One region of the Janthinobacterium sp. Ant5-2-1 genome, then DNA from elsewhere that is predicted to be linked to it. Evidence: predicted binding sites of a transcription regulator. Region 1 holds the regulator's gene; each other region holds the start of a gene.
The links. Region 1 encodes FNR, which switches genes on or off when oxygen is low (the NO sensors DNR and NnrR bind a similar motif). Its sites were predicted from a motif close to TTGATNNNNATCAA; they were not measured.

Region 1 (7,583 bases):
TAATCCGACATGATCCGCCAACAATGTTGTCGGATTACGCGGCGTGCCGCCGCTAATCCGACCTACCCTTCTAATCTTTCAGCCTGGACAACCAATCCGCCGCCGCCACCAGCGCCAGTTCCAGCTCCTGCGCCGTATGCGCCAGCAGCGCCGGCACCTCGTCCAGGCGGCCTGCGTCGATGGCTTCCTCGGTGGCGAACGCGGCGCGGATCAGGCGTTTCGTGCCCAGGGTGCCGACGGAGCCGCGCACGCTGTGCAGGATGCGCGCCACGTCGCTGTGGCGGCCCGATTGCAACGCCGTTTCGGCGTCGCGCACGGGCGTCATGCCCTTGTTCAGCGCGTCGTCGACCATGCGCCGCAGCACGCCGCGCCCCTTCGCGTCGCGTCCCATCACGCGCATCAGCGGCGCCATGGAAAACACCTCCTCATCGGCGACGCGTACCGGCTCGGCCGTCTGCACTGGCGGGCGCTTGGGCAGGTGGCGCAGGATGACTTCCATCATCTCTTCCACCACCACGGGCTTGGCGATGAAGTCGCTGATGCCGGCCGTCATGCAGCGTTCGCGCTCGGACGCCAGCACGCCGGCCGTCATGGCGATCACGGGCAGGCTCAGGCGCAATTCTGTGCGGATGATGTGAGTGGCGCTGAATCCGTCCATGACGGGCATCTGCATGTCCATCAGCACGATGTCGTAGCGCAGCGCTTCCGTGCGCAGCCGCTCCACGGCTTGCAAGCCGTCGCCCACGACGTCCAGGGTGGCGCCCATGTGTTCGAGGATGCCGCGCGCCACGGCCTGGTTCAAATGATTGTCTTCCACCAGCAGGAAATGCACGCCCGCCAGTTCCGTGCCCAGCGGCTGGTGCAGGATGCGCTGCTCGCCGCCGTCGTTCTTGGCGATCAGGGCCTGGTGCAGGGCGTCGAACAGGCTCGATCCCGTGATCGGCTTCATCAGCACGACGTCGGCTTCGGCCGCGCTGGAGATTTCCTCGAGGTGGTTGCGGGCGAAGGCGTTGACCATCACCACGATGGGCTGGCGCTGCCCGCTGGCCGCCTGGCGGATGGCCTTGGCCGTGGCCAGGCCGTCCATCACGGGCATGTGCCAGTCGGCCAGCACCACGTCGTACGGTTGCTGCTGCGCCAGGCGCTCGCGGTACAGTTCGATGGCGGCAAAGCCGGAGTCCACTTCGTCGGCCAGCCAGCCCCACGCCTCGATCAGCTTGACGATCAGTTCGCGCGTGGTGCGGTTGTCGTCGGCCACCAGCAGGCGCAGCTGGCCCAGGGCCGGCGTGCGCCGCGTTTCTGCCGGCTGCGCCAGCATCTCGAAGGGCACGCTGAACCAGAAGCGGCTGCCCTTGCCTTCGCTGCTGGCGACGGCGATTTCGCCGCCCATCATGTGGATCAGCTGCTTGCTGATGGCCAGGCCCAGGCCCGTGCCGCCGAAGCGCCGCGTGATGCTCTGGTCGCCCTGTGAAAACGCGGAAAACAGCTGCTGTTGCTGCAGTTCCGTCATGCCGATGCCCGTGTCGCGCACTTCGAAGCGCAGCCAGGCGCGGCCGCTCTCGCTCTCGGCCAGGCTGACGGCCACCACCACTTCGCCGCTCTCGGTAAATTTGATGGCGTTGCCGGCCAGGTTGACGAGGATTTGCTGCAGGCGCTGGGCGTCGCCCACGAGGCGCCGCGGCACGTCGGGCTCGACGGCGATGGCCAGTTCCAGCTCCTTTTCGCCCGCATTCATCGTCATCGTCGTGGCCAGGGTATTCATGACTTCGTCAAGGTCGAATTCGACGGGCGACAATTCCATGCGGCGCGCCTCGATCTTCGAATAGTCGAGCACGTCGTTGAGGATGCCCAGCAGCGACTGGCCCGCCACTCTGACCATGGTCAGATACTTGCGCTGTTCCGTGTCGAGCCTGGTATTGCCCAGCAAATACACCATGCCCAGCACGGCATTGAGGGGCGTGCGGATTTCATGGCTCATGTTGGCCACGAAATCGCTCTTCGCGCGGTTGGCCGCCTCGGCCCGGTCGCGCTCCTGTTCCAGCTCGGCCGCGCGCGATTCGAGTTCCTGCTGCAGGCGGTCGCGTTCGCTCATCAGGCCGTTGAACGCTTCCGTCAGTTCGCCGATCTCGTCGCGCTGCTGCACCGGCACGGGGGTGAAACGGCTGCCGCTGGTGCGCAGGGCCAGCAGGGTGTCGCGCAGGCGCACCAGTGGCGACAGCAGGCGCACGGTGACCCAGCCCAGCACGGCTGCGGCCAGCAGCGAAGCGAGGATGCTCCACAGCACCAGCCGGTACAGCACGCCATCGAACGGCTCGAAGGCGTCAGCCACGGGCAGCGAGGTGGCCAGCAGCCAGTTCACCGATTTCAGGCGCTTGAAGCTGTTGACGGCCGTGATGCCGCGGCTGTTGGTGCTGACCATGCTGCCTTCGCCATCTTCCTTCAGCAACTGGGTGGTCGTCAGGTTGGCGTTCGGCTGACGCGGCTGCAGCAAGCGGCTGGTATCGGGGTGCAGCACGTAGCGCGGCACGGCGCCGCGCGTGAGGATGAAGTAATAGCCGCTCTTGCCGATCTTTTCCGAGCGCAGGCGCCCCAGCAGGTTGTCCTTGTACAGGCGCAGCACGCCGATCACCACGCCGGCCACCTGGCCATCGGCGGCCAGCACGGGCGCCACCATCTGCACGATGGGCATGCCGCTCGATTTGCCGAGCATCGGTTCGGTGATCATGGGCTGGCGCGTGCGCAGGACGGTTTGGAAATACTCGCGTTCGGCAACGTTGATGCCGGCGCGTCCCGCCACTTCCGGCATGTCGGCCACGACGGCGCCCTGCGCGTCGAGCACCAGCACGTCGTCGAACAGCACCAGCATCGAGCGGCGCGAATAGTATTCGCGCAACTGGGCGGGCTGGGCGATCAATTCCGGCGGCTGCTGCCTGGCCGTCAGGGTGACGATCTGCAGCAGCATGCCCAGCTTGTCGTCGAGCTCGGCAGCAGTGCGGCTGATCAGGGATGACTGCTGGCTCAGCAGTACTCGCGTGAAGTCGTCGCGCATGTGCTGCACCTGGATCATGGTGACCAGCGCGATCATGGCGATCGAGGTCAGGCTGGTGGCCAGCGCGACTTTTGCTTTGATGCCGAGAGGCTTCATGATTTCCTTTTCAGTACCGGGCGGCACAGGCGGCAGATAATGCTGTCAGGAATTTTCCTATCAATACCCCAGCTTGGCAAGCGCCGCCGCGCAAATGGCCCTTCCCGCATGGGCTTTTGACGATGTTGCCATATAATTAAAGGCTGGACGTCGTTTATTCGCCGAAATTGCGGTGAAATTGGCACACGGCAACCCTTATGCAGTAAACTTGTTGTTGCATTTTCTAAAAGGTACTGACATGACTGAAGCGCTCCTCACTCCAACCTTGCCCACAGTGAACGTGGAAGCGTTGCGTGCGCGATGCTCGACCTGCAGCATGCATCAATTGTGCCTGCCGATGGGCCTCGATATGGGCGACATGGACAGGCTGGACCAGATCATCGGCCGCCGCCGCAAGGTCGTGCGCGGCGCCTCGCTGTTCCGCATCGGCGACTCGTTCCAGAACCTGTACGCGATCCGTCTGGGGCACTTCAAGACGTACCAGATCAATCCCGGTGGCGAAGAGCAGGTGACGGGTTTCCAGATGGCCGGCGAACTGCTGGGCATGGACGCCATCAGCGCCGACCGCCACCACTGTAATGCGGTGGCGCTGGAAGACAGCGAAGTGTGTGAAATCCCGTTTTCCAGCCTGGAACAATTGCTGGGCAATATGCCGACCCTGCTGCGTCATTTTCACCGCATGATGAGCCAGGAAATCACGCGCGAGCAAAGCGTGATGCTGTTGCTGGGCAATATGCAGGCGACGCAGCGCTTTGCCGCCTTCATCGTCAACCTGGCGTCGCGCTATGAAGCGCGCGGCTATTCGGGCAGCAATTTCCAGTTGCGCATGTCGCGCGAGGAAATCGGCAACTACCTGGGCCTGACCATCGAAAGCGTCAGCCGTTTATTGTCCAAATTCAAGAAGGAGGGCTGGCTGCGCGTCTCGAACCGCGAGATCGAGATCTTGCAGCCGGCCAAGTTAAAAGCCATTACGGCAGGCACGGACGTCTGTAAATAAGGCTTACAGTTCTTCGTCGGCATGCAGCGCGATGCTGCGTTGCACGGGCCAGGTCCAGATGCCGGACAGGCGCCACTCGCGCTTGTCGTTTTCCACCAGCACTTGCCAGCGGCTGCGCTCGAGCATCGGCAGCGCGACCGAGAAATTGCCGGCCGCATCGGGTTGCACCAGCAGCTTGATATCTTTTTCCGGCAAGGTCGCATGCGCCAGGTGCAGCTGCAAAGGAGCCTGATAGGCCTTGCCGAAGCTGTGCACGGAACCGGTCAGGCGCGCTGACGCCACGTCGTATGCCAGGCTCGTATCCATGGCCAGGTCGCTGGCGATCGTGTCGCGCTTCAAATCCTGGTTGATGGCCTTGCCCTGCTTGTAATAATCGCCCACCACCAGCGCGTCGGGCTGCGTAAACGCGATATAGCCCATGAAGCTGCCGACGACCACGGACAGGCCGGGACCGATCATCAGCAGCCATGGCCAGCGATGCTTGTACCACGGTGCAACGCGAGGCTGCAGTTTCAGACTGTCGGACATGGTATTTCTCCTTTTAAACGGCCAGTCCCCGTGCGGGGACCGACCTTCCTGCATTAACGCGGCACGATGAAGACCGCGCTTTCACGCACATGCAGCGACGGGTCGTCCAGCGATTGCAATTCGATCGCAATCTTGTTCGAGCCCTTTTCGCCCACGCCGTGCGGCACGCGCAGGCGGATCGGCCAGCCCAGCGTTTCCGTCGGTTGCAAGGTCACTTCTTCGCGCGTCAGCAAGGTCAGGCCCGGCAAGCCGGTAGCGCTGATCTTGAAATGCTGGCTTTGCTCGGACGTGTTCATGATCTGCAGGCGGTAGACGTTTTCGATCATGCCGTCTTCCACTTCGCGCCCCATCGAACCGCGGTCGCGGATCACGTCCATTTTCAGGGGCGTGCGCAGGGCCAGCGAGGTACATACGGCGATGATGATCAGGGCCAGGATGGAAGTGTAGATCAGGACGCGCGGACGCATGGCGCGCTGGCGTATCTGCTTCGAATTGAAGTTGTTTTCCATCGCATGGTCGGTGCTGTAGCGTATCAGGCCACGCGGCCGCTCGACCTTGTCCATCACGCTGTTGCAGGCATCGACGCAGGCGGCGCAGCCGATGCATTCATACTGCAGGCCGTTGCGGATATCGATGCCGGTCGGACACACCTGCACGCACAGGGTGCAATCGATGCAATCGCCCAGCTTGTCGTTGTTGCCGGCCTTCTTGCTCATGGCGCCGCGTGGTTCGCCGCGCTTGGCATCGTAGGTGATGATCAGGGTGTCCTGGTCGAACATGGCGCTCTGGAAGCGCGCGTAGGGGCACATGTATTTGCACACCTGCTCGCGCAGCCAGCCCGCGTTGCCGTAGGTTGCCAGGCTGTAGAACAAGACCCAGAACCATTCCCAGGGACCGAAATTCAAGGTGGTCACCGACTGCGCCAGTTCCTTGATCGGCGTGAAGTAGCCGACAAAGGTAAAGCCCGTCCACAGGGCGATGGCGCCCCACACCAGGTGCTTGGCCGTCTTCTTGAACGCCTTGCGCACGGAAGGACCCTGCTTGTCGAGGGCCATGCGCGCGCTGCGCGTGCCCTCGATGCGGCGTTCGACCCACAGGAAGATTTCCGTGTATACCGTTTGCGGGCAAGAGAAGCCGCACCACACCCGCCCGGCAATGGCCGTGACGAGGAACAACAAATACGCACAGATGATCAGCAGGGCCGCCAGGTAGATGAAATCCTGGGGCCACAGCACGACGCCGAAAATGTAGAACTTGCGCGTGGTCAAGTCGAACAGCAGGGCTTGCCTGCCGTTCCAGGTCAACCACGGCAAGCCGTAGAACGCGAGCTGGGTAAGCCATACGCATACCCATCGCCAGGTAGCGTAGCGTCCTTTGGCCTCGCGAGGGTAGATTTGCTCGCGGGCCGCATACATCTTGATGACTTGAGGTTCCATTACATCATTTCACGGGCGTCTGGGGATTCGACAGGCTCCAGACATACGCCGACAGCACGTGCACCTTGGATTCGCCGAGGAAATCGCTGAAGGCCGGCATGGTGTTGCTGCGTCCCTTGCGTACGGTTTCCATGATGGTATCGGCGCTGCCGCCGTACAGCCAGACCTTGTCCGTCAGGTTCGGTGCGCCCAGCATCTGGTTACCCTTTGCATCGGCGCCATGACAGGCCATGCAGGCGCCAAACTTGGCCTTGCCCAGCACGGACTTGACGGGATCCGACGTCGAACCGGACAGGCTCAGCACATAATGGGCCACGTTCTCGACATCCTTTTCGGAGCCCAGGGCGGCGCCCATCGGCGGCATCTGCCCATTGCGGCCGTGCAGGATGGTGGTCTTGATGATGTCGGGTTCGCCGCCATACAGCCAGTCCTTGTCCGTCAGGTTGGGGAAGCCCTTGTTGCCGCGCGCATCCGAACCGTGACATTGCGCGCAGTAGGTCAGGAACAGGCGCTGGCCGATGGCTTGCGCCTGCGGGTCGGCGGCCACCGTTTTCAAGTCCTGGCTCAGGTACTTGTTGAACAGGGGGCCGTAGTCGGCTTCCGCCTTCTTCAGCTCTTCCTCGTACTGGCCCGTCGATTTCCAGCCCAGGCTGCCGGCATAGTTGCCCAGGCCGGGATACAGGAACAGGTAGGCCAGCGCGAAGACGATGGTGATGTAGAACAGCCACATCCACCAGCGCGGCATCGGCGTATTGAGTTCCTTCAAGTCCTCGTCCCAGACGTGGCCCGTGGTGCCGTCGGCGGGGGCGCCGGCGACCACTTTCACTTTCGACTGCGAGTACAGCAGCACGCCGCAGCCGATGATGCCCAGCAGGGACAGCACGATGATGTAGATATTCCAGAAGCCATTGGTAAAGTCAGCCATGGTGATGCTCCTTCGCCAGATTCATCTCGGCCTCGGCCGGATAGTCGAGCGCGTCGTCGGCGAACGGCAGGCGCGCCGCCGCGTCGAAGTCGCTGTTGCTGCGGCTGAACGTCCACCACAGGATGCCCACGAACGTCGTAAAGGAAACCACCGTCATGACGCTGCTGGCGCTGTCAAACAGGTTTTCGATTGCCATGCTAATTCCTTGTTTTGATTAATGTACCGAGGCCTTGCAGATAGGCGACCAGGGCGTCTTCTTCCGTCTTGTCCTGCAGCTGCGCGGGGCCGGCGGCGATCTCTTCATCGCTGTACGGCTGGCCCAGGCGTTTCAGGGCGCGCATCTTCGGCACGATTTCGTCAGGCACCAGCTTGGTCTTCGCCAGCCAGGGGTAGGACGGCATGTTCGACTCGGGCACCACGTCGCGCGGGTTGTTCAAGTGCGTGCGGTGCCATTCGTCGCTGTAGCGGGCGCCCACGCGGGCCAGGTCGGGCCCCGTGCGCTTGGAACCCCACTGGAACGGACGGTCGTAGACGAACTCGCCGGCGACCGAA
Region 2 (7,583 bases), on a different contig from region 1:
CGGCGACGGGTTCAGCGAACGCAGGGCGCGGTACAGGGTCAGCGGCGAATCGACATACGGTTTGCGGATGCGCTGGCCGATCTGCACCTGCATCAAGTCGCCGGCCATCACGTATTCGTGCGCCTTGGCGACGGCCTTCAGGTAGTCTTCCTTGGCAAAATCGCGGATGGTTTCCGTGCGCACGGAAGCGCTGGTGACGGGCGCATCGACGCCGCGGCGCAGCATCATGCGCAAGTCTTTCAGGCGCTGGCGCGCTTTGCTGAACGACTCGGGCTGCGCCGTGTCGGCGTAGACGATCAGGTAGAGTTTGCCGGACAGGTTGTCGATGACGGCCAGTTCCTCCGTCACCATCAGCTGGATGTCGGGCAGGTTCAGGTCATCCTTCGGCGCGCCGCCGGCCAGTTTTTTCTCGATGTGGCGCACAGTGTCGTAGCCGAAGTAGCCGGCCAGGCCGCCGCAGAAGCGCGGCATGCCGGGACGCAGGGCCACCTTGAAGCGCGACTGGTACTGTTCGATGAAGTCGAGCGGATTGCCTTCGTGCTCTTCGATCACGACGCCGTTCTTGACGATTTCCGTGTGGCTGCCGTAGCTGCGCAACACGGTCGTGGCGGGCAAGCCGATGAAGGAATAGCGGCCGAAGCGTTCGCCGCCGACGACGGATTCGAGCAAGAAGGTATTCTTGCCGCCTTGCTGGGTCTGCGCCAGTTTCAGGTACAGCGTGAGCGGGGTTTCCAGGTCGGCAAAGGCTTCCGCGATCAGGGGGATGCGGTTGTAGCCTTGCTGGCCCAGCGATTTGAATTCGAGTTCGGTCATGTGTCTCTCCATGCCGCCAGGGTACGCATGTGCACGATGCACTAGCCCTGCGGTGGGTTATCAAAAAACCTGCCGCTGCATACGGTACGCAAATGCGCGCGTGCAGCCGACAGCAATCTTACACGGCTCGGCCCTTAGGCCTGCCAGGATTGCCAGCGTCGCCAAAGCCAGGCCTCAATCGAGCCGGTTTGGGTGACATTGTGTTTTTTGATGAGAAACGTGTTCACGATATGGTGTTGGGTTTGGTCAGTATGCTGGTCTGTTGTGCATGCTAATAAAATCTGCCGCTTCGAGCAGCGTATTTACTATACCATCGGAATCGGTATCGTGTATAGAGTGTCCGTGGTTGTAGCCATACGGTACCGTCAATACGGGGCAAGCCGCAGCCCGGGCCGCTTGCGCGTCGTTCGATGAGTCGCCGATGGCCACCACTTTGGCGGGCGCCAGGTCGAAGTCCGCGCACACTTGCAGCAGCGGCATCGGGTCCGGTTTTTTCCTGGGCAGCGAATCGCCGCCGTAGACGATCTCGAAATACCCATCGAGTTTCTTCTGCTTCAGCAGCGGCAGGGCGAAGGCGATCGGCTTGTTGGTGACGCAGGCGAGGCGCAAGCCCGCTGCCTTCATTGCCGCCAGCCCCGCTTCCACGTCCGGATACAGGGTGCTGAACTGGCCATTGATGGCCAGGTAGTGGCGCTGGTAGCCGTCCATCGCCTGCTCGAAACGCTGTTCCACGCCGGCCGCATCGAAGTCGAGCGCCAGCACGGTGCGGATCAGGTTTTCCGAGCCCTTGCCGACCATCAGCTTGATGGCGTCGGCGCTGATGGGCGCCAGGTCCAGCTCGGCGCGCATGCCGTTGATGGCGACATGGAAATCGGGCACGGTGTCGAGCATCGTGCCATCGAGGTCGATGATGGCGGCGCGCACGCCGGCCAGTACGTGGTCTTTCACCGTGCCCGCTTGCATCAGGCGCCCTTGACGGCTGCCAGTTCGGCGCGCATGGCGTCGATGACGGCCTTGTAGTCGGGCTTGCCGAAGATGGCCGAACCGGCGACAAAGGTGTCGGCGCCGGCGGCAGCGGCAGCGGCGATGTTGTCGATCTTGATGCCGCCGTCGACTTCCAGCATGATGTCACGGCCCGATTCGTCGATCATGCGGCGCGCTTCGGCGATTTTCTTCAGCGCGTGCGGAATGAAGGACTGGCCGCCGAAGCCTGGATTGACGGACATGATCAGGATAATGTCGATCTTGTCCATCACGTGTTCCAGGTAGTGCAGCGGCGTGCCCGGGTTGAATACCAGGCCCGATTTGCAGCCATTGTCGCGGATCAGCTGCAAGGAACGGTCGACGTGATCCGACGCTTCCGGATGAAAGGTGATGATGTTCGCGCCAGCCTTGGCGAAATCCGGGATAATGCGATCGACAGGCTTGACCATCAGGTGCACGTCGATGGGCACTTGCACGTGCGGGCGGATCGCTTCGCACACCAGCGGGCCGATGGTCAGGTTCGGCACATAATGGTTATCCATCACGTCGAAGTGGATGATGTCGGCGCCGGCGGTAACGACGTTGCGCACTTCCTCGCCCAGGCGGGCAAAGTCGGCGGACAGGATGCTGGGAGCGATACGGAATGTAGTCATGGTGGAGTAGCCAAAGGATAGAAAATGCGAAGATGCGCTATTTTACGCTTGACGCCGCTACCATGCCTTATTGAAGCACGATGAAACACAGAATACGCATCGCGCGATGGTCTATGCGTCGCGCGCGACACACAATACGACTGGCAATGTCTGAATAGGAATGATGATGGCGACTTATGAATTTACGGTAACGGTCAAGACGCAATACCTGCCCGAGCAATCGGCACCGGACCAGGGGCGGCACGTGTTCAGCTACACGATCCGCGTCGTCAACACGGGCACGGCTGGCGCGCAGCTGATTTCGCGCCACTGGGTCATCACGGATGCGAACAACAAGGTGGAAGAGGTGCGCGGCCTGGGCGCCGTCGGCCACCAGCCGCTGCTGCAGCCGGGCGAGCAGTTCGAATACACGAGCGGCACCATGCTGGGCACGCCGCAAGGCTCGATGCACGGCGAGTATTTCTGCGTGGCCGAAGATGGCCATCAGTTCGAAGCGCCGATTCCCGAGTTCGTGCTGTCCGTGCCGCGCACCCTGCATTGATGCAACGCGGGGGCTTGCGCCCCCTTACTTCAGTTTTTCGGTGCTGTCCTGTTCTTCGCCGAGCTGCTTGCGTGCAGGCGGTGCGGGTTTTTTACCCGAATACATGGTCCACCAGACTATAAATGCCAGCAAGAAGAACGCTACCAGCGCCTCTATCATCAAGATCCACATACGCACCCCTATGTTATTTACCCGCAGCTTAGTATTTACCCGCCGTCTGTTGACACGCGGTAGTCTACCCGTTTCAATCGGCGCCGTCGCGCTTGTCCTGTCCGCCTGTACTACGCCGCCGGCAGAGCCAGTCGCCGCGACTGGGAAGGCGCCGGCGATTGCCCCGACTGTCGTCAAGCCGGTTCCGGCCAAGCCGGCCGACGCCAAGGATGTCACGGATGCGGCAGCCCCCACCTTCGTGCCCGCCAAGTTTGCCGCCTTGCCTGGCTGGGCCCGCGACGACATGCGCGCCGCCTGGCCAGCGTTCATGGCGTCATGCGGCGTGCTGGTCAAACGGCCGGACTGGAAGGAGTCGTGCACGATCGCGCGCCAGGTGAATGCCGACAGCGACAAGGCCATCCGCCTGTTTTTCGAGACTTTCTTTGTGCCCAATCAAGTCATCACGGCCGATGGCGCCAGCACCGGCCTCGTGACGGGCTATTACGAACCGCTGCTGCACGGCGCGCGCAAGCGGGGCGGTCCATACCAGACGCCGCTGTACAAGGTGCCCGACGACCTGGTCACCGTCGACCTGGCCGGCGTGTATCCGGAATTGAAGAACATGCGCTTGCGGGGCAAGCTGGTCGGCAAGAAGGTGGTGCCGTACGCGACGCGCGCCGACATCGAGCGCGCCACGTCCGTCACGGGCAAGGAATTGTTATGGGTGGATGACGAAGTCGAAGCCTTCTTCCTGCAAGTGCAGGGATCCGGGCGCGTGCAGCTGACCGATACGCAGGAAACCGTGCGCGTGGCATACGCGGATCAAAATGGCCATCCCTACAAATCGATCGGCCGCTACCTGGTCGACAAGGGCGAGCTGACCCTGAGTCAGGCGTCCGCGCAGGGCATCAAGGCGTGGATCGCCGGCCACCCCACGCGCAAGGATGAATTGTTCAACGCCAATCCCAGCTATGTGTTCTTCAAGGAAGAGCGCTTGCCTGATCCGAAAGTGGGGCCGAAGGGCGCGTTGGGCGTGCCGTTGACGCCGCAGCGTTCGGTGGCCATCGATTCGCGCTTTTTGCCGCTAGGTGCGCCCGTGTTTTTGGCCACCACGCAAGCCAATAGCGAGATTCCCATGCAGCGTCTGGTGATGGCGCAGGATACGGGCGGCGCCATTCGCGGGCCTATCCGTGTCGATTACTTCTTTGGTTTTGGCGCCGAAGCGGCCGAGAATGCGGGCCGCATGAAGCAGAGCGGCGCCGTGTGGGTGCTGCTGCCGAAGCAGGCGCCGGCGCGCTAGGGAAAGCGTCGCCGGGCAGTTCGTGGTGTAACTTAGCGCAGGACCATGACTGGTAAATGGGTATGCGCCAGCACTTTTTGCGTTTCGCTGCCCACGAACAGCTTGTTCAAGCCCTTGCGGCCATGCGAAGCCATCAGGATGATGTCGCAATGGTAGGTTTGCGCCGCATTGACGATTTCGTCGTGCGGGCTTGGCGACACGGCGACCACGCCTTCAAACGGCACGCCGGCGGCGCTTGCCGCCGCGCCGATCTTGTCGATGGCGCGCTGCGACGCTTCCTGCATCTGCTGTTCATACAGGCTGGCGTCGAGCACGATGCCGCCGTCCGCCATCGGCGAGAACGGGAACGGCTGCACCACGCTGATGGCGACCAGCTTGGCCTTGTTCAATTGGGCGAAGGCGAGGGCGGTCTCGGCGGCTTTGTCGGACAACGGCGAGCCGTCGGTGGGAAATAAGATGGTGTTAAACATAGCGTGCTCCTCAAGTGATGTAAGACAGCTTATGGATTTGCATCAATTAAAACCTTGATGTAAATCAAACCTCACAGGCTTTGGCGTGAATAGTGTCGCCAAGGCAATCTTTTGCCAGTGTATTCCCGTTCATCGCTTCAGGTGCGCACGCTACGCAGCGGTGTGCTCCACACCATGGCCACCGTCAACACAATACTGCCGGCCGCGATGCAGGTCAGGCCATTGCGTACGCCAAAATGTTCCGCCACCCAGCCGGCCGCCAGCGCGCCCAGCGGCGCCGTCGCCACCGTCAGGAAGCGCATGGTCGACGTCATGCGGCCCAGCATGGGGTCGGGCGTGACTTTCTGGCGCAAGCCCAGGTAGGGAATAAAGAACAGCATCACGCCGCAATCGAAAAAGAACATCAAGATGGCATACGCCACGGCGCTGGCCGCTGCGCTGCCGAACAGCGCGGCGGGAATCGTTGGCGTCAGGGCAAAGCAGAGCGAAGTCGATGCCAGGCCGATCAGGATGGTGCGGCCGGCGCCATAGCGCTTCGTCAACGGTTTGACGATGAAGGCGCTGAGCAAGACGCCGGCGCCACCCAGCATCTGCGTCATGCCCAGCACGCCCGGGCTCATGCCCAGGTCGCGCGTGGCGAACAGCACCGTCAAGGCCATGCTGGCGTAGAACAGGAAGTGCCAGATGCCGGCGCCCCAGGCCAGGGCGCGCAGCAGCGGTTCGCGCCAGACAAACAGCAAGCCGTCGGCGATGTCGCGCAAGGCGTGCTTGCTTGACGGTGCGGGACGCGGGTCGCGCACGCTCATGGCGCGCAAATTGCAGACGGAAATCAGATAACCGCAGGCCGTGCACAGGATGGCGACGGGCGCCGACAGCACTTGCACGAGTACGCCGGCCAGGCCGGGACCGATCAGGCGCGAAGCCGATTCGGTGGCGGCAAATTTCGACTGCGCATCGATCAAGCCATCGCGGCCCACGAGGAAAGTCAGAAACACCTGTTCGGCGCCGCCACCGACGACGAAGCCCGTGCCGATGATGAAGCCCACTATATATAACCATGGCATCGACAGCACGCCGCACCAGTAGGCCACGGCCACGCTGGCCAGGGCCAGGCCGGACATGCTTTCGCTGAACAGCATGATCGGATGCTTGCTGCGCCGGTCCAGCAGCACGCCGACAGGCAAGCCGAAGAGGGCGAACGGCAGCGCCTGCAGGGCAACCAGCGCGCCCATCTGTTCCGGCGTCGCGTGCAGCAAGAGCACCGCGCACAGGGGCAAGGCCAGCGAGGTGATCTGGGCGCCGAAGCAATTGAGGCCGTTGCTGAACCACAGGCGGCGGAAATTGACGCTGGCGGCGCTGCCGTCGCCGCGCAGGTAGTGGGCGCAATACTGGAAGAGGTAGGAGAAAATATGCCGCTCGATAAAAAAGATCGGGCTCACAATAATAGCAGCGCACCTGCCGCGCCGCTGCCGTTAGCCGCTACAATCGTTGCACCGTTCATCGAGAGGAGACACTATGCAATACGAAGACCTGATCATCGATATCCAGGACAAAGTGGCGGTCATCCGCCTGAACCGCCCCAAGGCGCTCAATGCCTTGAATGAGAACATGATGAATGAGCTGGGCGACGCCTTGCTGAAGTTCGACGCCGACGACAATATCGGATGCATCGTCCTCACGGGCAGCGAAAAAGCGTTTGCCGCCGGCGCCGACATCGCCGCCATGGCCGACTACACCTACCCGGATACCTATACCCAGGGCTACATCAGCCGCAACTGGGAGCATATCTTGCGCGTGCGCAAACCGGTGGTGGGCGCTGTGGCCGGCTATGCGCTCGGTGGCGGCTGTGAACTGGCCATGATGTGCGATTTCCTGATTGCTGCCGACAGCGCCAAGTTCGGCCAGCCGGAAATCAAGGTTGGCGTCACGCCAGGCGCGGGTGGCACGCAGCGTCTGCCGCGCGCCATCGGCAAGGCCAAGGCCATGGACCTGCTGCTGACGGCGCGCACCATCGATGCCGCCGAGGCGGAACGCATCGGCCTCGTGTCGCGCGTGGTGCCGGCCGATAAATTGCTGGAAGAAACCCTCGCCGCCGCCAAGAGCATCGCCGCCATGCCGACCTCGGTTGCCATGATGATCAAGGATTGCGTCAACCGCGCCTTTGAAACCACCTTGACCGATGGCGTCGCCTACGAGCGCCGTTTGTTCCAGGCCGCCTTCGGTACGCCGGCGCAAAAAGAAGGCATGCACGCTTTCCTGGAAAAACGCTTGCCAAACTTCGACGGTCTTTGATATGATTCGCCTCCTCGCAAAACGACGCACACAAAACATGGTGTTGCAGAGTAAAAACGGGGAGCAAAAGAAGGTTGACGAAATGCTGCAAACGCTTCATACTCTTCCTTCTTCGCAGCTGACAAACACAACGCTTTGTCGATAGCGCGAAAGCAGTACCGAATACAGTTCTTTAACAATTAACAGTCGATAAGTGTGGGCATTTGATGTCAGTGCAGCGCCAATCTTCGGATTGGCGTCTAACTTAAAATATCAAATGTTCACAAGAAATAATGAAATAGGATACTTCTTCGGAAGTAGCCTGTCAGTTTTTTGAGTGAGCGACCCGTCGCAAGACGGTGCCGGTAAAACGGCAAAGTAACAGAGATTAAACTGAAGAG
Region 3 (7,583 bases), on a different contig from region 1:
ATGTCGTGCGTCTTGCCAACAAAATTCATGCTGTCGAGGTTCAGGTCGGCGGCCGTCTTGGCCAACGGCCATAATGGCGCGCGCGTGTAGGCCGTGCTACCCAGCATGCCCGTTTCTTCGCCGGCCGGCCACAGGAAGATCTGCGTGCGGCGCGCCGGCTGTTTTACTGCCACTTGCGCCATGGCCAGCAGGGCAGCCGCGCCCGAGGCGTTGTCGATGGCGCCGTTGTAGATGTGGTCGCTCTGGCCCTGTTTGACACCTTGGACGCTGCCTTCTTCATCCTTGCCCAGGTGATCCCAGTGCGCCGAGTAGATCACGGCCTCGTCCTTGAGTTTCGGGTCCGTGCCCGGCACGATGCCGGCCACGTTGAATTGCTCGATGCTGCGCACCTGGCTATCCAGCGCCACCTTGACCGTGGCGTTCAAGGCGACGGGGCGGAACTCGCGCGTTTCCGCCTGCGCGCGCAAGGCGTCCAGGTCCTGTCCGCTCGCCTGGAACAGCGCGCGCGCCATGTCTTCCTGCAGCCAGCCTTCCATCGCATTGCCCGCGCCGGCCAGGTTGAAGCGTTCATGGCCGAAACCGTTGGCCGGCACCGACCACGGATACGAAGCCGATGCGGTCGTGTGTATCAGCAGCACGCCGGCGGCACCCTGGCGCAGCGCTTCCTCGTACTTGTAGACCCAGCGGCCGTAATAGGTCAGCGACTTGCCGGCAAAGCGGTTCGGCTCGGTGCTTGTGGGCTGCGGGTCGTTGACCATCATGATGACGAGTTTTCCTTTTAAATCAACGCCCTTGAAATCGTCCCAGTTTTCTTCTGGCGCGCGGATGCCATAGCCGGCGAACACGACGGGCGCATCGAACGCCACTGTCTGCTGGCCATTCGCCGCGCCAAAGACGATGTCCTTGCCGAAGGCGGGCGACAAGGTCTTGCCGCCCGCGCTGAACGTGACTTTGCTCGATGGCAAGGCCTTGCTGCCGACGATGGTCAGCGCCTGACGATAGCTGCCATCCTTCAACGGTTGCAGGCCGGCCACGGCCGCCTGCGTTTCCAGGTAGCGCACGGCCAGGTCGCCGCCGCGCTGGCCCGTGCCGCGTCCTTCCAGTAAGTCGTCGGCCAGGAAGGACAGGTGGGCGCGCAGGGGCGCTTCGGCAACAAGCGGTTGGGCGAGGGCGGCCGTGCTGAACAGGCTGGCGGCGAGGGCGATGGGAAAGCGCATGACAACTCCAAAAGTGAATACGGGAAAGCAAAGCAGCGACAATCTTACTCTACCGCAATGCCCTGGCGTAGCGCGCGGCGCGTGCAAGCCGATTGCGGCCACAATGGCTGCTGGTCCACCGACAAGGAGCGTTCCATGACTGCCACGAACTTGCAATCGAGTAATACCCTGCGTACCGCCGACGGCACATTGATCCACTACAAGGACTGGGGCAGCGGCCCGCCCGTCGTCTTCAGCCACGGCTGGCCATTGTCGTCCGACGCCTGGGAAGACCAGATGTTTTATCTGGCCTCGCGCGGCTACCGCGTCATCGCGCACGACCGGCGCGGCCATGGCCGCTCCAGCCAGCCGTTCGACGGCAACGACATGGATACCTATGCCGACGACCTGGCCGCCCTGATCGCCGCACTGGACTTGACGGGCGCGACGCTTGTCGGCCACTCGACGGGCGGCGGCGAAGTGGCGCGCTATATCGGCCGCCACGGCACGGAACGCCTGGCCGGCGCCGTGCTGGTGGGCGCCGTGCCGCCGCTGATGCTGCAAACCACGGAAAACCCGCTGGGCTTGCCGCTATCCACATTTGACGCCATCCGCGCCGGCGTGCAGGCCGACCGCAGCCAGTTTTTCCAGGATTTGAGCGAGGCCTTCTATGGCTACAACCGGCCCGATGCGAAGCCCTCGCAGGGCGTGCGCGACAGTTTCTGGCGGCAAGGCATGCAGGCGGGCATGCCGGCATCCTACCTGTGCATCAAGCAATTTTCCGAGACGGATTTTACGGCGGACCTGGCCAAGTTCGACGTGCCGACCCTGGTGATCCATGGCGACGACGACCAGATCGTGCCGATTGCCGCCTCGGCGCGGCGCACTGCCGAGCTCATCATCGGCAGCAAGCTGCTCGTGTACGCGGGCGCGCCGCACGGCCTGGCGACGACACACAAGGACAGACTGAACGAGGACTTGCTGGAATTTTTGCGCCACTCGGTCGATGCGGCCAGCAATATCGAAGCGCATCTGTAAAGTAGCCGAATCTATTGCAAAACAAATAATATTGCTTGGTTTTTGCACCAATTGCGTGCGGATCGCCGATTTTTCTGCGTTTTAGACTGCAAAAAATGGCGTTCTGCCGCCCCGTTCCACCCGGTAAGGTCCAGTAAAGAGTAAACTAGCGGATACACTCTTTCGCATTGGGCGATTCGAGCGAACTTGTGAGTGATTTCATGTCTGATACACCAATTTCCTTATTTTCCGACCTTAACCTGAGCGAGCCGCTGATTCGCGCGCTCAAGGATGTCGGTTACGAAACACCGTCGCCTATCCAGGCGGCCACGATTCCATTATTGCTCGCGAACCGCGACGTGCTGGGCCAGGCGCAAACGGGCACGGGTAAAACCGCCGCCTTCGCCTTGCCGATCCTGTCGCGCATCGATCTGAAACAAAGCTCACCCCAAGCCCTGGTCCTGGCACCGACGCGCGAACTGGCCATCCAGGTCGCCGAAGCGTTCCAGGTGTACGCCGCCCACATCCCCGGCTTCCACGTGCTGCCGATCTACGGCGGCCAAAGCTACGGCCCGCAGCTGTCGGCCCTGCGCCGCGGCGTGCACGTCATCGTCGGCACCCCAGGCCGCGTGATCGATCACCTGGACAAGGGTTCGCTCGACCTGTCCAAGCTGAAAACCCTGGTGCTTGACGAAGCCGATGAAATGCTGCGCATGGGCTTTATCGACGACGTCGAACGTATCTTGAAAGAAACCCCGGAAGGCCATCAAACGGCCCTGTTCTCGGCGACCATGCCTTCCGTCATCAAGCGCATCGCCACGACCTACCTGGTGAACCCGGCCGAAGTGACGGTTGCCGCCAAGACGGGCACGGCCGACAACATCCGCCAGCGCTACTGGCTGGTGTCGGGCATGCACAAGCTCGACGCGCTGACCCGCATCCTGGAAGCGGAAGCGTTTGACGGCATGATCATCTTCGCCCGCACCAAGCTGGGCACGGAAGAGCTGGCCGGCAAGCTGCAAGCCCGTGGCTTCTCGGCTGCCGCCATCAATGGCGACATCCAGCAAGCCCAGCGCGAGCGCACGATCCAGCAGTTGAAAGACGGCAAGATCGACATCCTCGTGGCAACCGACGTGGCCGCCCGCGGCCTGGACGTCGAGCGCATCAGCCACGTCGTCAACTACGACGTGCCGCACGATCCGGAAAGCTATACCCACCGCATCGGCCGCACGGGCCGCGCCGGCCGCAGCGGCGAAGCGATCCTGTTCATCACCCCGCGTGAAAAGAACTTATTGAAAGCCATCGAACGTTCGACCCGCCAGCCGATCGGCATGCTGGAACTGCCGACGATCCAGGCCGTCAACGACGTACGTATCGCCAAGTTCAAGGAACAGATCAGCGAAACCCTCGCCTTGGGCGAACTGGAACAGTTCCAGTCGCTGATCGAAGATTTCGAACGCGAACAAAACATTCCCGCCATCGAAATCGCCGCCGCCCTGGCGAAGATGGCGCGTGGCAATACGCCGCTGCTGCTGGACAAGAACAAGGCGCGCGAGCAAGCCACGTGGCAAGACGACCGTCCTGTGCGTCAAGACCGCTTCGAGCGCAACGACCGTCCGGAACGGGGCGACCGCTTCGACCGTAACGAGCGCAGCGACCGTGGCGAGCGCCCGGCCTTCCCGAAAAAAGAACGCATCCAACGTCCAGCCGATGCCGGCATGCAGACCTTCCGCATCGAAGTCGGTCATCAGCATGGCGTGAAACCAGGCAATATCGTCGGCGCCATCGCCAACGAAGCGGGCATCGATTCGAAAAACATCGGCCGCATCGAAATCTATGACGACTACAGCGTCCTGGACTTGCCGGACAGCATGCCGAAAGAATTGCTGGACCAGCTGAAAACCGTGTGGGTCGCGGGCCAGCAGCTGCGCATCAGCCGCGACGGCGACGCGCCGGACCTGGCGCCGCCAGCCGCGCCGCGCAAGCCGTTCGCCGCCAAGTCCGCGCCAGCGTTCAAGGATGCGCCAGCGGATGCGGGCGACGCAGCCCCTGCGCCGCGCGCGCCGAAGAAGGAACGTCCACGCCCAGGCGTGACGGCTTACCGCATCGAAGTGGGCCGCGAGCACGCCGTGACGCCAAGTAACATCGTCGGCGCTATCGCCAACGAAGCGAACCTGGAAGCCAAGCATATCGGCCGCATCGATATCTTTGACAACTACAGCGTGCTGGACCTGCCGGAAGGCATGCCGCCGGAAATCCTCGACCACCTGAAATCGGTCGTGGTCTCGGGCCAGAAACTGCGCATCAGCCTTGATGACGGCACGACGGAGCGCAAGCCTGCGCCACCGCGTCCGAAGTCGCCGCGCAAAACATTTAAGTAAGCAATCCCTGCACGGGCGCCTCCCCGGCGCCTGTGTCGCGGATTGGAGACACATCCCCCACTGGCGCATTCGCGCCAGTTTTTATTTTCCCTCAAGAAATGAATATTGTTGCCGCGTTATTGTTGGCGGCAGGCGTCGCCACGTGCCGGCCATTGCGCCAGTTCATCTGCGTCTTTTTATCGGCGCATACGCCGTATTTATTGGCTGCTGCGTCAATGCATAATTTTTTATTAATTATTGTATCTGCGCGCAATTTGAATTTTACATTCAATAAAATCAATCAAGTTGAATCAAAGTAAATTATAAAACATAAATGAATTGGCTTTTATTAAATTATTTGACCAGTATCACTGTCGCCCGGGCGATATATCATGGGTGCTTGATGTGGTATATTGTTTTTATGTTTTTGTTATGCTAGTTGAAAAAAATAGAGGAGCGAAGATGCGGGTCAATACGCCTATCACGCAAAATGAATACGTATTAAATGAAGGCATGACGATTGTTTCCACGACGGATTTACAAGGAAATATCAATTACGCCAATCAGTATTTCATTGAAGTCAGCGGTTTTTCAGAAATGGAACTGCTGGGTGCGCCACAGAATATCCTGCGTCATCCCGATATGCCGGCCGAAGCGTTTGCCGACCTGTGGGATACCATCAAGACCGGCATGCCATGGACCGGCATGGTCAAGAACCGCTGCAAGAATGGCGATTTTTATTGGGTCTTCGCCAATATCACGCCCGTCATCGAAAACGGCCGCCCGATCGGCTATATGTCCGTGCGCACCAAGCCTACGCGCGAGCAGATCAACGAAGCGGCAGCCCTGTATAAAAGTTTTAAAGACGGCAATAGCGCCAAGCTGGCGATCCGCAATGGCCGCGTCGTGCGCCAGGGCTGGGCCGCCAAGCTGGCCGAGTGGCGCAAGCTGACCCTGTCGCAAGACCTGGCCCTGCATTGCATCGTCTTTGGCGTCGTGCTGGCCATCCTCGGCTGCGCCGTGTGGAATATCGACGGCGACACGAGCACGGCCACGCGCAGCTGGCTCAGCGGCGCTGCCGCCGCCGCCGTGGCGCTGATGCTGTATTTCTGGGCCCACCTGCACAATTCCCTCGTCGCACCGCTGGGCGAGGCCATCACGGTGGCGCGCAAGATGGCTGGCGGCGACTTGACGGGCGTCATCGACAAGGTGCGCGACGATGACATGGGCCAATTGATGGCGGCCTTGCGCCAGACCAACATCAACCTGCACAGCATCATTGGCGACGTGCGCGCCAACTTCGAGGATATCCGCATCACCACGGCGGAAATCGCCACGGGGAATATGGACTTGTCCAGCCGCACGGAATCGCAGGCCTCCAGCCTCGAACAGACGGCGGCCAGCATGGAAGAGCTGACGTCGACCGTGCAAAACAGCGCCGACCACGTGGACACGGCCAATAAGCTGGCGGCGCAGGCGTCCACCGTCGCGGCCAAGGGCGGCACCATCGTCAGCGAAGTGGTCACCACGATGGACGAGATCAGCACCTCGTCGCGCAAGATTCTCGACATCATCGGCCTCATCGATGGCATCGCCTTCCAGACGAATATCCTCGCCTTGAACGCGGCCGTGGAAGCGGCGCGCGCGGGCGAACACGGCCGTGGTTTTGCCGTCGTGGCGGGCGAAGTGCGCAGCCTGGCGCAGCGCTCGGCGACGGCCGCGAAAGAGGTGAAAAACCTGATCGACCATTCGATCGCCACCGTGAATGCGGGCAGCGTGCTGACCAGCAATGCGGGCGCCACCATGACGGAAGTGATCGCCTCGGTAGCCCGCGTGACGGAAGTGATGGACGAGATTTCCTCGACCACGCGCGAACAGAATCAGGGCATCGGGCAAGTCAACCAGGCCGTCATCCACATGGATGGCATCACGCAGCAGAATGCGGCGCTGGTGGAGCAGGCGGCTGCCGCCGCCACCAGCCTGGCGCAGCGCACCGACAGCGTGGCCCAGTCGATCGGCATCTTCAAACTGAAGGCCTCGCCCAAGCGCAAGACGGCCGGCGTGGGCCGCAGCGTGGGGGCGGGCGTGGCGTCACGGGCCTTGCTGAAGGCACGCTAAGACAATTATCCCGCCAGCGCACCGTTGGCGGGATTTACTTCGGTACCCGGTACACCTCTCCGCTGCGCACCTTCTTCACCACCCCATCCCCGCCAAACAAGATGACATATTCCCCCTGCGCGCCCGAGGCGGCCGGGTAGGTGTACATCCACACTTCATTGCCGCTGTCGAAGCGGATGGACGTGCTCTCTCCCAGCGCGGCGCGTACCTGTTCGCGCGTGCTGCTGCCGACCTGCACCGTCTGCTCCAGGGTTGCGTAAGGCACGTTCTTGCTTGCCTGCAAGGCGCGCGTGCCGGAGCAGGCGGCCAGCAGCGCCAGCGCGAAGACAGCGAGCCACTTCATGGCGCCACCTCGTCCATATAGTTAAATTCCAGCAGGGTATCGTCGGGCCAGCTGCTATCCCACAGGGGCGCGTAATACGTGCGGTCGAGCAAGACCTGGCAATCACAATACGGCAGCGAGGCAGGGGTCTGCTCGCCGCCCGCATACAGCATCTTGAGCGGTAGCGAAACCCTGCGCTCGCCATGCACGAGAGTCACGCCGAACAGGGGGCGGTCCGTGAAGAACAGATAATTGCCGTCCGGTTCGGAACAGACCTTGTCGGTGCTGTAGAGCATGCTGGACAGCCAGGCGATGATTTGCGGGTCGTTCGAGATCAGGCCGGAATCCATGCCGGCGCGGCATTCCAGGCGCAAGTCGCCCAGGCGCCGCGTGCCGGGCGGCAAGCCGGGCGTGATCACTTGCGCGCGCCAGCTCATGGTGGTGGCCTTGCGGTTGGCGATCAGCACGGCGTCTTCGCGCGCCGCTTGCGCATTGCGCACGGGGGCAAAGCTGTTGTCCTCGGCCAATGGCAGGGGGATGCTGACGGTGTCGCCGGCGATGCGCAGCCGC
Region 4 (7,583 bases), on a different contig from region 1:
CACGCCTCAGTCCCTGGCGGCTGTTGCGCTGGCCCGTCGCCGCGCTGATCCACGTGGTACGGGGCATCCCCTTGCTGCTCGTCATCTTCTGGGCATATTTCTTCCTGCCCAGCATTACCGGCCATGAAAGCGGACAGTTCGGCACCATGCTGGCGGCCCTCGTCATTTTCGACGGCATTTATCTGGCGGAAATCGTGCGGGCCGGCGTGCAAGCCGTGCCCAAGGGGCAGGTGGAGGCGGCCCGTTCCCTGGGCTTGACTTATCTGGACAGCCTGCGCCAGGTCGTGCTGCCGCAGGCGCTGCGCCACATGCTGCCTTCGCTGGTCAACCAGTTCGTCTCGACCATCAAGGAAACGTCGCTGGGAACCATCATCGGCCTGGCTGAAGTGTCGTTCATCGCTACGCAAGTCAATGGCCTGGTGCTGACGAAACCCGTGCAAGTGTATTTCCTGCTGGGCATGACGTATTTTGTTTTATGTTTCAGCCTGTCGCGCGCCGCCTTCTGGCTCGAGCGGCGCCAGGCGCGTCTCTTGAAAGCGGCAGCATGATCAACTTTGACAACGTCAATAAATACTATGGCGATTATCACGCCTTGAATGGCATCAACGAGCATGTGGCCAAGGGCGAGGTGCTGGTCGTGTGCGGGCCGTCCGGCTCCGGCAAGTCGACCCTGATCCGCACCATCAACCGCCTCGAAGCGATTGCTTCGGGCCGCATCACGGTGGCGGGCCAGGACATATACGCGCCGGGACTGGACGTGAATGCCTTCCGCTCGCACATCGGTTTTGTGTTCCAGCAGTTCAACCTGTTCCCGCATTTGTCCGTGCTGGACAATTGCACGCTGGCGCCGCAGCGCCTGCGCGGCCTGACCCGGCGCGAGGCGGAAGAGCGGGCGCTGGCCTTGCTGGAACGGGTGGGCCTCGCGCACAAGGCGCGCGCCATGCCGGCGGCCCTGTCGGGCGGCCAGCAGCAGCGCGTGGCCATCGCCCGCGCGCTGGCCATGCAGCCGCCGCTGATGCTGTTCGACGAACCGACCAGCGCCTTGGACCCGGAAATGGTGGGCGAGGTGCTGCAAGTGATGCGCGACCTGGCGCAGGGCGGCATGACGATGGTGTGCGTAACGCATGAGATGGGCTTTGCGCGCGACGTGGCGGACCGGGTCTGGTTCATGGACCACGGGCAAGTGCTGGAACGGGCCACGCCCGGGGATTTCTTTGTGCGGCCGCAACATGCGCGCGCACAACAATTCCTGTCCGATATCCGCAGCCCGTTCGGCGCGGCCGCATGATTGGCGGCTGTGTGCGCAAGCGAACGGTATTTCGCCGGCGGCAAGCGCACGCTAGCCAGGCAAGCGGCGCACGGTGCGCCAGCAGCCGACCAGGAGGGCCGTACCATGTCACGCATCATCGCAGGTCATTTTCAGTTGCAGGAACAGATAGACGCCGCGCGCGCGGCCCTGAACCAGGCGGGCTTTCCCGATAGCCGCATCAGTTCCTTCTTTGTCAACCAGCCGGGTCAGCACGACTTGCATGCGCTCGGCGGCGACCGCGACATGTCGCCGGGCGCGAAAGAGACGCCGGAGGGCGTCGCCGAAGGCGTGGCCGTCGGGGCTGCCGTGGGTGCGGGCATCGGCGCGGCCACCACCCTGGCGACAGGGCCGCTGGGCCCGGTGGTGGGAGCGCTGGTGGGCGCCCACGTGGGTTCGCTCTACAGTTTCAACAAGATGAAGGATGCGGGCGAGTCCGAAGAAAATGGCGAGGGGAATGGCGAAAACCGCCGCCAGCCCCGTCATCCGGGCATGCTGATCGCCGTCGCGCTGGGCGGTCCCGACGAGCGCGAACGGGCGCTCGAGGCGCTGCACCGGCTGGGCGCCGAGCATATCGAGGAAGCGGAAGGCACGATCGCCAATGGCGACTGGCATGATTTCGACCCGCTCAGCATACCCGTGCTGGTGGCGTGAACCGGCGCACCAGCCGTGGAATATGCATAAATTCCGCGCTGCATGAAATTTAGGTATGATCCTTGTTAGTATTCGTAATTATTGGTAAACAATGCCGACAGGGATAGTTTCCGCGCGCCCCAAGTGACACTGGACCAAGGTGACTGCCTGTAGTACTTGCCTCGCATGCTAACGAGTATGAATAGGAGGTCGCGTCATGACACAGGCATGGTTCATTCTGACACGGGCCGATGGGCGCGACATCTGCGCGCCCTCGCCGGCACAGCTGGCCGATGCGCTGGCCGAGGTCTACCGTGGTGGCGCGCCGGACGGCAGCCCGGCCGCCGTCCTGTTGCGCTTCGGCTACGATGATGGCTTGATGTATCAGGTCGAGGTCGCTAGCGGAGGCGAAGTCACTTTCGAGGAATGGTCGGACCGCGATTGCGAAATCGCCCTGGCCACGCCGCGCCACATGTCGGCCCTGCCGCAGGACGACGCCCTGCAGCTGTGGCAGTGGCTGGCGCAGCGCCAGGTGGCGAAGATCCGCAGCCAGCCCTGGCAGGGCGGCTAGCCTGCCCCTTTGAATAATCCCTAGTGCGCCATCAGCACGGGGATCGTCATGCTTTGCAGAATCGTGCGCGTGACGCCACCGAGGATGGTTTCGCGCAGGCGCGAATGGCCATACGCTCCCATCACCAGCAAGTCGGCCGACAGGTCGGCAGCCTGCGACAGCAGCGCTTCGCCGATATCGCCGCGCCGCACGCCACCGCCATCGAGCAAATGCAGCCGCGCTTCCACGCCGTGGCGCGCCAGGTATTGCGTCAGTTCCGCGCCCGGCTGTTCGCCGTGCTCGGCGGCATGCACCTGGGCGTCAAAGATGGCCACGTGGACTTGCCCGGCGCGCTGCAGCAGGGGCAGGGCGGCGCTCACGGCACGGCTCGCTTCCTTGCTGGCATTCCAGGAAATGAGCACATTGCGGGCGGCTGCCGGCGGCGCCAGCAGGGGCAGCGGCGGCGCATACGGCACGATCAGCACGGGACGGCCCGAATGCAGCAGCACATAGGCGGGAAAGTCGCGCATCACGGACGGCGATTTATCCTTGGCATTGTATTGGCTGATCACGACCAGGTCCGCGTAGCGGGCCAGCAGGCTGATGCCGCCCGCCGCCTCGTCGTCGAGCACGCGCTGTTCGAACGAAGCGACGCCGGCCGCGCGCACTTGCGCTTCAAAACCGTCGAGGGCGCGCGTGGCCCGGTCGCGCAGGAAATTCAGATGCAAGCTCAGGTTCGGGTCCGCATCGAGGTCGGGCTGGTTCTGGTACAGCAGGCGCGACACGCCCGTCAGCGCCACGCCCGTCAGGTGGCCGCCGCAAGCCTGGGCGATGCTGGCCGCCGCTTCGATGCGGGCGGCGCGCCCGGCGCTGTCGTCGATGTGGAGCAATACGGTCTTGTATGTCATGGCCTGTCCTCTCGCTGTGCAGTAGCGGCCATTCTGGCACAGTCCGGGGTGCCGGCCGCGCACGACTGCATCAGACTGAGCACTTGATCTGGCGCAAGGCTGGCTATAAAAACTGCTCCTACACTTGATGCCACGCAGAACAACCATAACAAGCGGGGAGAGACAGTCATGAAGGAGCAAAAAGTAGCGCTGGTCACGGGCGGCATGGGCGGCCTGGGGACGGCCTTGTGCCGCCGCCTGCATGGGGCGGGCTTTGCCGTTGTGGCCGCGCATACGCCGGGCAATGCGCGGGTGGCAAGCTGGCTCGACGAGCAGCAGGCGCAGCAGTATTATTTTCATCCGCTGTCCCTCGACGTGACGGATTTCACTGCCTGCAGCGAGGCCGTGTCCAGCGTGCTGGCGCAGTTCGGCCGCATCGACGTGCTGGTCAACAACGCCGGCATCACGCGCGACCAGAGCATGCGCAAGATGGAATTGCCGCATTGGTCCGAGGTCATGCGTACCAATCTCGACAGCCTGTTCAACATGAGCAAGCAGGTGCTCGAACCGATGCTCGAACATAAATGGGGCCGCATCATCAATATCTCGTCCGTCAATGGCCAGAAGGGCGCGTTTGGCCAGTGCAACTACGCGGCCGCCAAGGCGGGCGTGCATGGCTTCAGCAAGGCGCTGGCGCTGGAAGTGGCGCGACACGGCATCACCGTCAACACGGTCTCGCCCGGCTACCTGCGTACGCAGATGGTGACGGCCGTGCCGGCCGATATCATGGAAACGAAGATCCTGCCGCAAATTCCCCTGGGCCGCCTGGGCGAGCCGGACGAGGTGGCGGCCCTGGTCGCTTACCTGGCGTCGGACGAGGCCGCGTTTGTCACGGGCGCGAACATCGCCATCAATGGCGGACAGCACATGAGTTAAGCAAGCGTACAGCTTGCACAGAGGCAATGGCAGTAGAGGAGACCCGTCCACCCAGTCGGCGCACAGACGTTGGCGGCGGACGTCAGGCAATGGCAGTCACGCTGTAATACAGGGGCAGGGCAGCGATGCCTTGCCCTTTGTTGTTGCGCCGCCGTCATGGTGCTCAGCGTGTTAGTCAGCGCTGGCTTTTTTCCAGCCGCGTCTGGCAATCGATGCACAGCCGTGCTTCGGGGCGGGCGTTCAGGCGCGACAGGCCGATGGCTTCGCCGCAGTTGTCGCACAGGCCGTAGCTGCCATCGGCAAACCTGGCCAGCGCGTGCTTGATGATGGCCAGCTGCGCCAGGTTGTGCTCGGCCGCTTCGCTGACGAGGGCGTTCAAGGTGCGCACGCTGGCATTGTCGGCCGGCGAGGCTTCGACTTCATTGAGCAGCGAGGCGCGCGCGTCCGCTTCGGCCGCTTCGTTCTCGATCTGTTCCAGCAACGCCAGCTTGCGTTGCTCCAGCACGCCTTGCAGGCGCTGCAGCTGGTCTTGCGGCAATCCATTCATGGCCATCACCCGGTAGAGGTTACTTCCATCATGGTAGTCCAAGATTGGCGGCTCTGCTTGCGCTACCACCCGCGCCGCGTTTGACGCGGCGCAGGCTGGCAGCGGCCGTTCTATGCTGGCTCTTTCAGGCAGTTGACCATCCAGGCGACGCCGAACTGGTCTTTCAGCATGCCGAAGCGCTTGGCCCAGAACGTTTCTTCCATGGGCATCTGGATGGCGCCGTCACGCGCCAGTGCGGCGAAGACCCGCTCCGCCTCTTCCGGTGTATCGACGGTCAGGCAGACCGAGCAGCCGCTCATGCCCTTGGCGCCATCCTCGGTGCAGCCGCCGTCCGAGCCCATCAGCATGGTGGGACCCAGCTGCACGGAGCCGTGCATGATCTTGTCATACCAGTCTTCCTTGACTTGCTCCTGCCCCGGCGTGCCCCGAAATGGCATCAGGCACAAGTCGGTGCCATGCAGGTGCTGGCGGTAGTATTCGAGCGCTTGCGCGCAGTTTCCATTGAATTGCAAATACGGTTCGATACGCATCTTGGTCTCCTCTGGTCATCGCCCCGCAGGCACGATTGCCAGGCGGGGAGGTCCCAGTATAGGCGCTCGCCGGCCGATTTCAATCACTCCGGCGCCATCTCTTGCAGCCGCTCACGCACCTTGCCCAGGGTGCTGAGGATGCGTTCGGGATTGCCTGCAAGCACGGCGCTGCCCAGGTGCAACAAGCTCGTCGCCAGGCTGATCCAGTGTCGCACGTCGTCGTTGCGGGCGATGCGCAGGCGCACCGTGTCGAGCAGGCCGCTGAGCTGGCGCTGCGCCGTTTCCAGGCCCGCCACCGTGTGTCCGGCCGCATCGGCATACAGCTGGTTGGCTTGCTGGCGCAAGGCCACTTCCAGGGCGAAGACGGCTTGCGCCTGGCTGTGGCTGATGCCGTCGGCGCCCTGGCTGGCGCGCTTGCGGATGGCGCGCATGACGGCGCCGTGCAGGGTGACGGCCGCCTGCGACAGGCTGTCGGCCAGTTGCTCGACGCGCATGGCGCTGCTGAGGGCCGCTTCGCGGCGTTCGCTGTTGTTGCTCCTGCCTACCGATCCGTCCATCTTGCCTCCGTGGTGGTGAGGGTGGCGGCGAGCCGGGCGTGTTCGCGCCCCAGTGCCGCCAGTTGCCGGCGCGCCAGGGTATGGCGCAAGCCAGCCAGGCGGTATTCCTCGGTTTTGCTTTGCTGCATGTTTTTCGCCAGCACGGCCAGCAGGCGCTGCTGCGGCGTGTCCGCATACGCGATTTCCACGTCGAGCAAGCCCAGCACCATGTCGCGCTCGTTGTCGCCGCTTTTGTCGTACAGCGCCAGCAAGCTGTCGAGCGCGGCCAGCAGGGCTTGCAGCGGCGCGTCGCCATCGTGCAGCACTTGTGCCAGGTGTGTCTGCTGGCTGGCCTCGCCGCTCAGGCGCGACAGTTGTTGCAGCAGCAAAGTGTAGGCGCTCACATGGCGGTCGTCGATGCCGCTGCCCGGCCAGGCGCGGAGGGCGGCGCCGGCGCCGGCCAGTTCCGGCCGCACGTCGTACGCGTCGGCATCGGCCAGCCGGCCCAGAGCCTGCAGGTACAGGCGCACGGCCTGCGCCAGGCGCGCGGCGTCCGCCTGCGCGGCGCGGCGCTGCGCATCGAGCAGGCGTTCGCGCGCGTCTTCGGCGGGCGACAGATAGGGGCGGGCGCGCTGGTAGCTGTCGACGTGGCGTTGCGACAGTTCGCTGAAGGCGCTCAAGGCCTCGTTGCCGGCGGCCAGGGCGCGCACTTGCGCAAGCTCGGGGCGCGCGGTGGCGCAGCCGCACAGCACGGCAGCCAGGCAGAGGTGGATGCAAAGATAAAGGGCGCGGCGATGGCGGGCGGGCAGGGCGGACACGTCACCTCTCGACAGGAAATACTGTATGGAAAGGTATTGTCGTGCCGGCCTGCGCTACCCGCCTTGTGCGGGCGCAAGCAGGCTGCGATCAGGCGCCCGTCAATTGCTCGCGCCAGCCCAGTCCGGTAACGGTGTCGCTGGCGGGGCGGTATTCGCAGCCGACCCAGCCTGCGTAGCCGACCTGGTCCAGCAGCTTGAACACGTGGCGGTAGTTGATCTCGCCCGTGCCCGGTTCGTGGCGGCCCGGCGTGTCGGCGATCTGGATGTGGCGGATCAGGGGCAGCATGGCGCGGATGGTGTTGCTCAGCTCGCCCTCCATGCGCTGCATGTGATAAACGTCGTACTGCAGGAAGATATTGCTGCGCTGGCAGTCGGCGATGATGTCGGCCGCCTGCTGGCTATGGTTCAGAAAGTAACCGGGCATGTCGTGGTGGTTGATCGGCTCGATCAGCACGTTGATGCCATGCGGACGGCAGGCGTCGGCCGCAAATTGCAGGTTGCCGATCAGGCTTTGCCGCGCCCGTTCCAGGCTCATGCCGGGCGGCACGATGCCGGACATGCAGTGCAGCTGCTTCGCCCCCAGCGCCAGCGCATAGTTGAGGGCCAGCTGTACGTTGCTGCGGAATTCCTCGCCCCGGCGCGGGTCGCAGGAAATGCCCCGTTCGCCGTGTTCCCAGTCGCCGGGCGGAAAGTTGAAGACGGCCAGCTGCAGCTGGTGGCGTTCCAGCCGCATGGCAATCTGCCGCGCCTCGACGGCATAGGGGAACAGGAATTCGACGGCATCGAAGCCCGCTTCCCTGGCGGCGGCAAAGCGGTCGAGGAAGGGCAGTTCGGTAAACA

Region 2: the regulator FNR is predicted to act here: its motif matches at 4,966-4,979, upstream of ASN89_RS07745 (universal stress protein).
Region 3: the regulator FNR is predicted to act here: its motif matches at 4,932-4,945, upstream of ASN89_RS08045 (PAS domain-containing methyl-accepting chemotaxis protein).
Region 4: the regulator FNR is predicted to act here: its motif matches at 3,481-3,494, upstream of ASN89_RS11910 (universal stress protein).

What each region holds. Positions count from the first base shown of each region.
Region 1 is NZ_LNCE01000049.1:27,135-34,717, reverse strand. Features, by position in the region: gene ASN89_RS16740 (response regulator) at 71-3,145, opposite strand; gene fnr (fumarate/nitrate reduction transcriptional regulator Fnr) at 3,384-4,142, shown strand; gene ASN89_RS16730 (FixH family protein) at 4,146-4,670, opposite strand; gene ccoG (cytochrome c oxidase accessory protein CcoG) at 4,724-6,106, opposite strand; gene ccoP (cytochrome-c oxidase, cbb3-type subunit III) at 6,111-7,031, opposite strand; gene ASN89_RS16715 (cbb3-type cytochrome oxidase subunit 3) at 7,024-7,227, opposite strand; gene ccoO (cytochrome-c oxidase, cbb3-type subunit II) at 7,229-7,583, opposite strand, start outside.
Region 2 is NZ_LNCE01000021.1:121-7,703, reverse strand. Features, by position in the region: gene trpE (anthranilate synthase component I) at 1-813, opposite strand, end outside; gene ASN89_RS07765 (phosphoglycolate phosphatase) at 1,060-1,776, opposite strand; gene rpe (ribulose-phosphate 3-epimerase) at 1,776-2,450, opposite strand; gene apaG (Co2+/Mg2+ efflux protein ApaG) at 2,617-2,991, shown strand; gene ASN89_RS29285 (hypothetical protein) at 3,016-3,162, opposite strand; gene ASN89_RS07750 (murein transglycosylase A) at 3,212-4,441, shown strand; gene ASN89_RS07745 (universal stress protein) at 4,474-4,911, opposite strand; gene ASN89_RS07740 (MFS transporter) at 5,049-6,350, opposite strand; gene ASN89_RS07735 (enoyl-CoA hydratase) at 6,427-7,203, shown strand; partial or broken rRNA gene ASN89_RS07730 (16S ribosomal RNA) at 7,573-7,583, shown strand, end outside.
Region 3 is NZ_LNCE01000021.1:63,701-71,283, reverse strand. Features, by position in the region: gene ASN89_RS08060 (M28 family peptidase) at 1-1,217, opposite strand, end outside; gene ASN89_RS08055 (alpha/beta fold hydrolase) at 1,353-2,234, shown strand; gene ASN89_RS08050 (DEAD/DEAH box helicase) at 2,435-4,594, shown strand; gene ASN89_RS08045 (PAS domain-containing methyl-accepting chemotaxis protein) at 5,036-6,691, shown strand; gene bamE (outer membrane protein assembly factor BamE domain-containing protein) at 6,726-7,034, opposite strand; gene ASN89_RS08035 (hypothetical protein) at 7,031-7,583, opposite strand, start outside.
Region 4 is NZ_LNCE01000033.1:63,510-71,092, reverse strand. Features, by position in the region: gene ASN89_RS11930 (amino acid ABC transporter permease) at 1-548, shown strand, start outside; gene ASN89_RS11925 (amino acid ABC transporter ATP-binding protein) at 545-1,288, shown strand; gene ASN89_RS11920 (glycine zipper domain-containing protein) at 1,394-1,960, shown strand; gene ASN89_RS11915 (hypothetical protein) at 2,157-2,510, shown strand; gene ASN89_RS11910 (universal stress protein) at 2,531-3,397, opposite strand; gene phbB (acetoacetyl-CoA reductase) at 3,566-4,312, shown strand; gene ASN89_RS11900 (TraR/DksA family transcriptional regulator) at 4,488-4,859, opposite strand; gene ASN89_RS11895 (VOC family protein) at 4,970-5,389, opposite strand; gene ASN89_RS11890 (hypothetical protein) at 5,473-5,946, opposite strand; gene ASN89_RS11885 (hypothetical protein) at 5,931-6,743, opposite strand; gene otnI (2-oxo-tetronate isomerase) at 6,832-7,583, opposite strand, start outside.